DNA from 2 places in the Burkholderia sp. KL41 genome. Region 2 is predicted to be linked to the other one. Evidence: predicted binding sites of a transcription regulator. Region 2 holds the regulator's gene; the other holds the start of a gene.

Region 1 (4,369 bases), on a different replicon from region 2:
TCGACGCGGTCCTTCTTCTCCTTCACCTCGATCTCGGTGGCCCCGCCGACCTTGATCACTGCAACGCCGCCCGCGAGCTTCGCGACGCGTTCCTGCAGTTTCTCGCGGTCGTAGTCCGACGTCGCTTCCTCGATCTGCACGCGGATCTGCTTCACGCGCGCCTCGATGTTCTTCGCATCGCCCGCGCCGTCGATCACCGTCGTGTTTTCCTTGCCGACCTCGATGCGTTTCGCCTGGCCGAGTTCCGCCAGCGTCGCCTTCTCGAGCGTCAGGCCCGTTTCCTCGGCGATCACCTGGCCGCCGGTCAGGATCGCGATGTCTTCGAGCAGTGCCTTGCGGCGGTCGCCGAAGCCCGGCGCCTTCACGGCCACCGTCTTCAGGATGCCGCGGATGTTGTTGACGACCAGCGTCGCGAGCGCTTCGCCTTCGACGTCTTCCGCGATGATCAGCAGCGGCCGGCCCGATTTCGCGACCTGTTCGAGCACCGGCAGCAGGTCGCGGATGTTCGAGATCTTCTTGTCGTGCAGCAGGATGTACGGGCTTTCGATCTCGGCGATCTGCTTGTCGGGATTGTTGATGAAATAAGGCGACAGGTAGCCGCGATCGAACTGCAGCCCTTCGACGACATCGAGCTCGTCCGCGAGCGACTTGCCGTCCTCGACGGTGATCACGCCTTCCTTGCCGACGCGGTCGATCGCTTCCGCGATGCGCTGACCGATCGATTCCTCGCCGTTCGCGGAGATCGTCGCGACCTGCGCGATTTCCTTGCTCGTGGTGGTCGGACGGCTGATCTTCTTCAGCTCGTCGACGGCCGCCGCGACGGCCTTGTCGATGCCGCGCTTCAGGTCGAGCGGATTGAGCCCGGCCGCGACGTACTTCTGGCCTTCGCGGACGATCGCCTGCGCCAGCACGGTGGCCGTCGTGGTGCCGTCGCCGGCCGCATCGCTGGTGCGCGACGCGACTTCCTTCACGAGCTGCGCGCCGATGTTCTGCAGCTTGTCCGCGAGTTCGATTTCCTTCGCGACCGACACGCCGTCCTTCGTGACGACCGGCGCGCCGAAGCTGCGTTCGAGCACGACGTTGCGGCCCTTCGGCCCGAGCGTGACCTTCACCGCGTTCGCGAGAATGTTCACGCCTTCGGTCAGCCTGGCCCGTGCGACGTCGCTGAAAATGATTTCCTTCGCTGCCATGATTGCGCTCCGTTACTGGTTGACGACTGCGACGATGTCTTCCTCGCGCAGCACGAGAAACTCGGTGCCGTCCAGCTTGACGGCCTGGCCCGCGTACTTGCCGAACAGCACGCGCTCGCCGACCTGCAGGTCGGGCACGATGCGCTGGCCGTCCGCATCCTTGCGGCCGGGGCCAACGGCGATCACTTCACCCTGGTCGGGTTTTTCCGCGGCGCTGTCGGGGATCACGATGCCCGACGCGGTGGTGGTTTCCTGGTCGAGTCGCTTCACGATCACGCGGTCGTGCAAGGGGCGTAGGCTCATAGGTTCGTCCTGTGCTGTTCTGTCGAGATTGGCTGGCACTCTTTGGGAGAGAGTGCTGACGAGTATAAAAATGCGCGGCGGCGCGATCCAATAACGGATTCGGAAATGCATTCGCGCCGGCGTGCAAAGCGCACGGCGCGCGTTACCGCGACACGGCCTGCTGCGCGGCGGGCGTGCAGACCGGGTGGATCGTCTCGCCGGCAAGCACGCGCTTCACGAACGGAATCGAATCGGCGAGCGACGCGTTCACGGTGCCGTTGTGTTCGCGGCCCGCATACAGGTGCGCCTCGACGGTCGTGCCCGCCGCGCACGCGTCCTTCGCGAGCGCGAGTTCGAGCGGCGCGAGCCCGTCGTCCGCGCCCGCGCCGATGAAGACGGGTGTCGCGATCTTCAGCGTCGGGTACGTCAGGTACGCGTCCCACCACGCTTTCAGCCGTGCATCGCCGCCGGGCTTCACGGTGTTCGCGTGCGTGAGGTGCGCGAGCGCCGCATCGTCCTCGAGCGACGCGAGGCAACCGATGCGCGCCTGTTCGAGGATCGGCAACGCGTGGTCGGTCAGCACTTCGTCCGCACGCAGCGACGGGTCGATCTGCTGGGCGGAGAGCACCGAGTAGAACTGGTACGCGAGCGTCGGATCGACGCGCTCGGGATCGCGCCGGTAGGCACTGTCGAACTTCGGCAGCGACGCGAGCGTGGCGGGCGATGCGTTGTAGATCGTCCCGGTGGCGACGGTCGCGCGGATCGCGAGTTCGGGCGCATACGCGGGCGCGTAGCCGGCCGCCGCGAACACGGCCGAGCCGCCTTGCGACTGGCCGACGAGCACGACTTCGTTCGCGAGCCCCGGCACGCCGCCGAGCACCGCGCGCACGCTGTCGAGCAGCGTGTAGCTGTTCGAGCGGTTGTTGAGCTGAGGATTCGGGCCCGGCGTGCCGAGCCCCTGATAGTCGGTCGCGACGACGGCGAACCCCTGCTGAAGCCACGCGTTCAGGTAGCGCACGTCGCGATACGAGCGGCCGAACCACGACGGCGCGCAGATGTCGGCCATCCCGAACGTGCCGTGCGCCCACGCGACGATCGGCCAGCCGCCGGCGGGCGGCGTGCCGCGCGGCACGAACAGCGCACCCGACACGGCGATCGGCGTGTGACCGCCGACACCGTCGGTCGACGCATAGAGGATCCGCAACTGACGCGCTGCGCTCGCGAGCCCGAGCGTCGCGGGCAGCGGCTCGGTGCGCAGCAGCGCGCCGGGCGTCGCCGGAATGTCGCGGTCCCACGTGTAGAACGCGGACACGCGGCCGTCGCCCTGCAGCGGGTCGGGCGCGGGAACGCGGCCGGGCGAAGCCGCGTGCGAGAGGAAAGACGATACGGCGAGCGCCGAAGCCAGCAGTGCGCGCGCGGCACAGCCGCGCAGGGGGAGAAGCGTCATGGTCGGATGGAGGTCGATGAGATCGGATCGGAAGCGCCGGACGGTGCATGGCGCGGGCCGAGCACGACGCAAGTTTCGAACCAGCGCATCCGTTGCGTGTGCGGCGCGCGGCGCGATGGGCCGTTGCGTCGTACCGCGTGTGCCGCACGCATGCGCCGGCTGCGCGTCGCGCAGCAATCCGGGCCGGCGGGCTGTTGCTCCCGCAACAAAGGCAGGTGCATGGATCGTGCCGCGTGCGTCGTGCATGACCGGCCCGCACCGCGGCGCGGGCGTTCGATGCGTGCGCGCCCGGCTGGCACGATTGCTGCTGATCCGGTCGGCGTGTGTCGCGACGTTGCGTTGCGATCCCCTCCGTCCACCCGATCAAGGAAACCATCCTCATGTCCGTCACCCCAACCATCGACAGCGGCGAACTCGTGGCATTCGTCGAGCGTGCCACGCGCGAATTCACGCAGGCTGCACGCGTGCTGAAGGACACGCGCACGCTGTCCGCGACCAACACGTTCCAGGCGTTCCAGCGCGTGCCGGGCACCGAGCTCGTCGTCGCGCTGTCGGCGCCGAGCCCGTGGGCCGCCTCGCAGGAAATCCAGCCGGTCGTCGTGACGTTCGACGGCGACGTGCTGCATGGCGACGCGCGCGCGGGCGGCAACGGGCCGCGTTATGCGGACGTGTTCCGCGAGGCGCCGGACGTCGGTGTCGTGATCCACGTGCACGGCCCGTATCTCGGCGCATGGGCGAGCGCGCATCGCCCGCTGCCGATCCGCTATGCGCCGGCCGCGCGCTACACGCGCGCCCGCGAGATTCCGGTGTACGTCGATCGTCGTCCCGGCGAGCCGCGTTTCATCGTCGACACGATCCGCCGCGACCCCGAGGTACCGGCGATCATCGAGGCGAACGGCGGCGCAACCTTCTGGGGAAAATCGATCCTCGACGTGTCGAAGTACATCCTGATCCTCGAGGAAGCCGCGTATTTCCAGGCGCTCGCGGAGCCGCTCGGCGGCTCGCTCGAGTTCGGGCCGGGCGCGCTCGAGCAGCAATGGAAAATGACCGGTCTCGCGTGACATCGCGTGAGCTCGCGCGGCGGCCGGCGCAATCCGGCCGCCGTCATACCGATAGCTCGATGAATTGGTTCGTCCCCGGCGCGCGCCTTGCTATCGTCGAACCTTCCCCGTTCAACACGCCGGTCGTGCCATGGCCATCTTCAGTTTGCCGGACCCGAATTCGCATGCGATCACGATCCGTGCGAAGGCGCTGACGTTCGACGATCCCAAATCGCGGGTGCTGCTCGAGCGCATCCAGCTCGTCGCGCCGAGCGACGCGACCGTGCTCGTCACCGGCGAGAGCGGCACCGGCAAGGAGCTGATCGCGCGCCTCGTGCACTCGCTGAGCGAGCGCCATGACGGCCCGTTCGTGGCGGTCAACTGCGGCGCATTCTCCGAGACGCTGATCG
Region 2 (4,369 bases):
CCGGCCCGCGCACGTCGCACACGCCGAGGACGGCAATGTGCCAGACGATGCCGTCGATCGCAATTTCGACCTCGTCGCCCACGCGCACTTCCTTCGCCGGCTTGACTGCAGCCCCGCCGATCTTCACGTGCCCCTTGTCGACCGCGTCGGTCGCAAGCGAGCGCGTCTTGAAGAACCGGGCCGCCCACAGCCATTTGTCGATGCGCAGCTTCGCGCCCGGTTCGGTCGAAATCTTGTAATTCATCGCACCTCACCCGCCGTTTCCGGCTGCGCGGCCTTGACCGGCCAGCCCTGCAGATTTTCGGCGACGATCTCGCCGAGCGCGCCGATCCACGCGGGCGCGCCGTTCAGGCACGGAATCCGGTGGAACGCCTTGCCGCCACCGGCGAGGAACTCGTCGCGCACTTCCATGCCGATCTCCTCGATCGTCTCCAGGCAATCGGCCGTGAAACCGGGACAGAACACGTCGGCCCGCTGTACGCCGGCCTCGCCGAACTCGCGCAGCGTCGGCGCGGTATAAGGCTGCAGCCATTCGGCCTTGCCGAAACGCGACTGGAACGTGACGCGGCACTCGGTTGTCGACAGCCCGAGCGCGGCCATCAGCAGCGCACCCGTCTGCTGGCACTGGTCGTGATAGGGATCGCCGAGGTCGAGCGTGCGCTTCGGCACGCCGTGAAAGCTCAGCACGAGCTTGTCGCCGGCCGCGAAGTCCGGCCGGCCGTGCTGCGCCCAATACTGGCGCACCTGCTCGGCCAGCGCGTGGATATAGGCCGGATGGTCGGCGTAGTGCCGTATCGTGCGCACCTCCGGCTGGTTGCGCATGCGCGAAAGCGCGTCGAATGCGGCGTCGAATGCGGTGGCCGTGGTCGACGCCGAGTATTGCGGATACATCGGCATCAGCAGCACGCGCTCGACGCCGGCGCGCTTGAACTGCGCGAGCGCGTGCGAAATGTTCGGACTGCCGTAGCGCATCGCGTAGTCGACCTGCACTTGATAACCGTTCGACGCGAGCAGGTGCCGCACGCCGTCGGTCTGGCGCACGGTATGCACGCGCAGCGGCGAGCCCTCGGGCATCCAGACGGCCGCGTATTTCTTCGCGGACGCACGGCCGCGCAGCGGCAGGATCAGCGTGCGCAGCAGCACCTGCCAGATGGCCTGCGGAATCTCGACGACCCGCGGATCCGACAGGAATTCGGCCAGATAGCGCCGCACGGCACGCGGCGTGGGCGCATCGGGCGTGCCGAGATTGATCAGCAGCACACCGATGCGATGGGCGGCCGCGATACTCGAAGGCGGCTCAAGATCGAAACGCATGGGCAAGAACGTGCTCGGGGCACGGGACCGGACGGCTCTCAATTATAGCGGGCCGCCTCGCGCCGGTCGGCTGGCCGTTCGGCCGACTGTCGGCGCACGCGGCGCCGCGGCACGATGACGGGGCGGGATCGGGCTGGCGCTCGCAGGCTACTGCTGGCTCAGCGTGAGCGACAGCAGCCGCGCGGTGATGTCGACGATCGGGATCACGCGGTTGTACGCCATGCGGGTCGGGCCGATCACGCCGAGCGTGCCGACGATCTGCCCGTTCACCTCGTAAGGGGCGGTAACGACGCTCATTTCCTCGATCGGCACGAGTGTCGATTCGCCGCCGATGAAGATCTGCACGCCCTGGGCGTGGCTCGACACGTCGAGCAGTTGCAGGAGGCCCGTCTTTTGGTCGAATACGTCGAACAGCTTGCGCAGCCGGGCCATGTCGGACGACAGATCCGCCACCTCGAGCAGGTTGCGCTCGCCGGAAATCAGCACGGTGTCCTCGGTGTCGGGCACCTCGGTGCTGGCCGTCACGGCCGCATGCATCAGCGTGGTCATGTCGCCGCGCAACTGGTCGATCTCGTCGCGCAGGCGACGGCGCACCTCGTCGAACGACAGCCCGGCGAAATGCGCGTTGATGTAGTTGGACGCCTCGGTCAGTTGCGACGGCGAGTAGTCGCGCGGCGTCGCGAGCATCCGGTTCTGCACGTCGCCCTCGGGCGTCACGATGATCAGCAGGATGCGCTTGTCCGACAGGCGCATGAACTCGATCTGCTTGAACACGTGGCTGCGGCGCGGCGTCAGCACGACGCCCGCGAACTGCGACAGGTTCGACAGCACGCTCGCCGCGGCCGCCACGACGCGCTGCTGCGGCTCGCCGGCCTGCAGCGTGTTCTGCACCTGCCGCGCGACGGCCTCTGCGTCGATCGGCACCTCGACCGTCAGCATCGTGTCGACGAACAGCCGGTAGCCGCGCGGCGTCGGCACGCGGCCGGCCGACGTGTGCGGGCTCGACACGAGGCCGAGCTCCTCCAGGTCGGACATCACGTTGCGGATCGTCGCCGGGCTCAGCTCGAGCCCGGAGTAACGGGACAACGTGCGCGATCCGACTGGCTGACCGTCGGCGATATACCGTTCGATCAGGGTTTTCAGGAGGGTTCGTGCGCGAGGATCTAGCATGGTGGAAAATTTTAGCGCAACCGCGCGACCGCGGCGAGTGGCGTCAGCCACCGATGCGCGGGCCGACCCGATCCGGCCCCGTCAGCGAACAGCCGGTTCTTTTCGTCAACGAGCTATGGTGTAATGCCGGCATGAAAACCGGTAATCAGTTCAACACTGTCGCGCTCGTCGGCCGGAGCAACACGCCGAACATCGCCGAGCCGCTCGCCACGCTGGCCGCCTGCATTGCCAAGCGGGGCTTCGAGGTCGTCTTCGAAGCCGAGACCGCGCGCGAGATCGGCATCACCGGCTACCCGGCGCTGACCCCGGCCGAAATCGGGGCGCGCGCCGACGTGGCGGTCGTACTGGGCGGCGACGGGACGATGCTCGGCATCGGCCGTCAGCTCGCGCCGTACAAGACACCGCTGATCGGGATCAACCACGGGCGGCTCGGCTTCATCACCGATATCGCGGCGGCCGACATGCAGGCACTCGTCCCGGTGATCCTGTCGGGCAAGTTCGAGCGCGAGGAGCGCTCGCTGCTCGAGGCCCGGATCATGCGCGACGGCGAACCGATCTACCACGCGCTCGCGTTCAACGACGTCGTCGTGAACCGCAGCGGTTTCTCCGGGATGGTCGAGCTGCGCGCGTCGGTCGACGGCCGGTACATGTACAACCAGCGTTCGGACGGCCTGATCGTCGCCACGCCGACCGGCTCGACCGCTTACGCGCTGTCGTCGGCCGGCCCGATCCTCCATCCGCAGCTGCAGGGCATCGTGCTCGTGCCGATTGCGCCGCACGCGCTGTCGAACAGGCCGATCGTACTGCCCGACGATTCGAAGATCGCGATCCAGATCGTCGGCGGGCGCGACGTCAACGTGAACTTCGACATGCAGTCGTTCACGTCGCTCGAACTGAACGACACGATCGAGGTGCGCCGCTCGAAGCACACGGTGCCGTTCCTGCATCCGATCGGCTACAGCTATTTCTCGACGCTGCGCAAGAAGCTGCACTGGAACGAACACGCCTCGAACGAAGACGACAAGGCGTCCTGACGCCGCTCCGCCCGACACCATGCTCCGCCACCTCTCGATCCGCGACTTCGTCATCGTCGCCGCGCTCGATCTCGAATTCGACAGCGGCTTTTCCGTCTTTTCCGGTGAAACCGGCGCCGGGAAATCGATCCTGATCGACGCCCTCGCCCTCGCGCTCGGCGAACGTGCCGACGCGAGCGTCGTGCGCACCGGCTGCGGCCGCGCCGACATCACCGCCGAATTCACGCCGCACGACCGCGTCGCGCGCTGGCTCGACGAACACGCGTTCGACACCGAGGACACCGTGATGCTGCGCCGCGTGATCGACGCGAACGGCCGGTCGCGCGCGTTCATCAACGGCACCAGCGCGACGCTCGCGCAGCTGCGTGAACTCGGCGAAATGCTCGTCGACATCCACGGCCAGCATGCGCACCAGCTGCTGATGCGGCCCGACGCGCAGCGCGAGCTGTTCGACACGCACGCAGGGCTCGTCGCCGATGCGGCGAACGTCGCGCGCGCGTGGCGCGTGTGGCGCGACGCGACGCAGGCGATCGAGGCCGCGAAGGCGCACGAGCGGGAGCTGCAGCTCGAACGCGAAAAGCTCGCGTGGCAGCTCGCCGAGCTCGACAAGCTCGCGCCGCAGCCCGGCGAATGGGACGAAGTCAGCAACGAGCACAAGCGCCTGTCGCATTCGGCGAACCTGATCGACGGCGTGCGCGGCGCACTCAACGCGTTGTCCGAGGCCGACGACGCGATGCTCGCGCAGCTCGGCGCGATCGTGTCGAAGCTGCGCAGCCTGGCCGACTACGACACCTCGCTCGGCGACGCGCTCGCGTCGCTCGAACCAGCCGAGATCCAGCTGCAGGAAGCCG

Evidence for each region. Region 2 encodes HrcA, which represses chaperone genes, less so after heat shock. Its sites were predicted from a motif close to TTAGCACTCNNNNNNNNNGAGTGCTAA; they were not measured.
Region 1: groES (co-chaperone GroES) is a predicted target of HrcA. The motif match lies at 1,526-1,552, and genes of this name have one in related genera.

What each region holds. Positions count from the first base shown of each region.
Region 1 is NZ_CM174447.1:3,068,431-3,072,799, reverse strand. Features, by position in the region: gene groL (chaperonin GroEL) at 1-1,190, opposite strand, end outside; gene groES (co-chaperone GroES) at 1,203-1,493, opposite strand; gene PQB87_RS31105 (lipase family protein) at 1,636-2,919, opposite strand; gene PQB87_RS31100 (class II aldolase/adducin family protein) at 3,300-3,980, shown strand; gene PQB87_RS31095 (sigma-54 interaction domain-containing protein) at 4,111-4,369, shown strand, end outside.
Region 2 is NZ_CM174446.1:821,332-825,700, reverse strand. Features, by position in the region: gene PQB87_RS03925 (RNA-binding S4 domain-containing protein) at 1-244, opposite strand, end outside; gene hemH (ferrochelatase) at 241-1,314, opposite strand; gene hrcA (heat-inducible transcriptional repressor HrcA) at 1,462-2,484, opposite strand; gene PQB87_RS03910 (NAD kinase) at 2,616-3,518, shown strand; gene recN (DNA repair protein RecN) at 3,538-4,369, shown strand, end outside.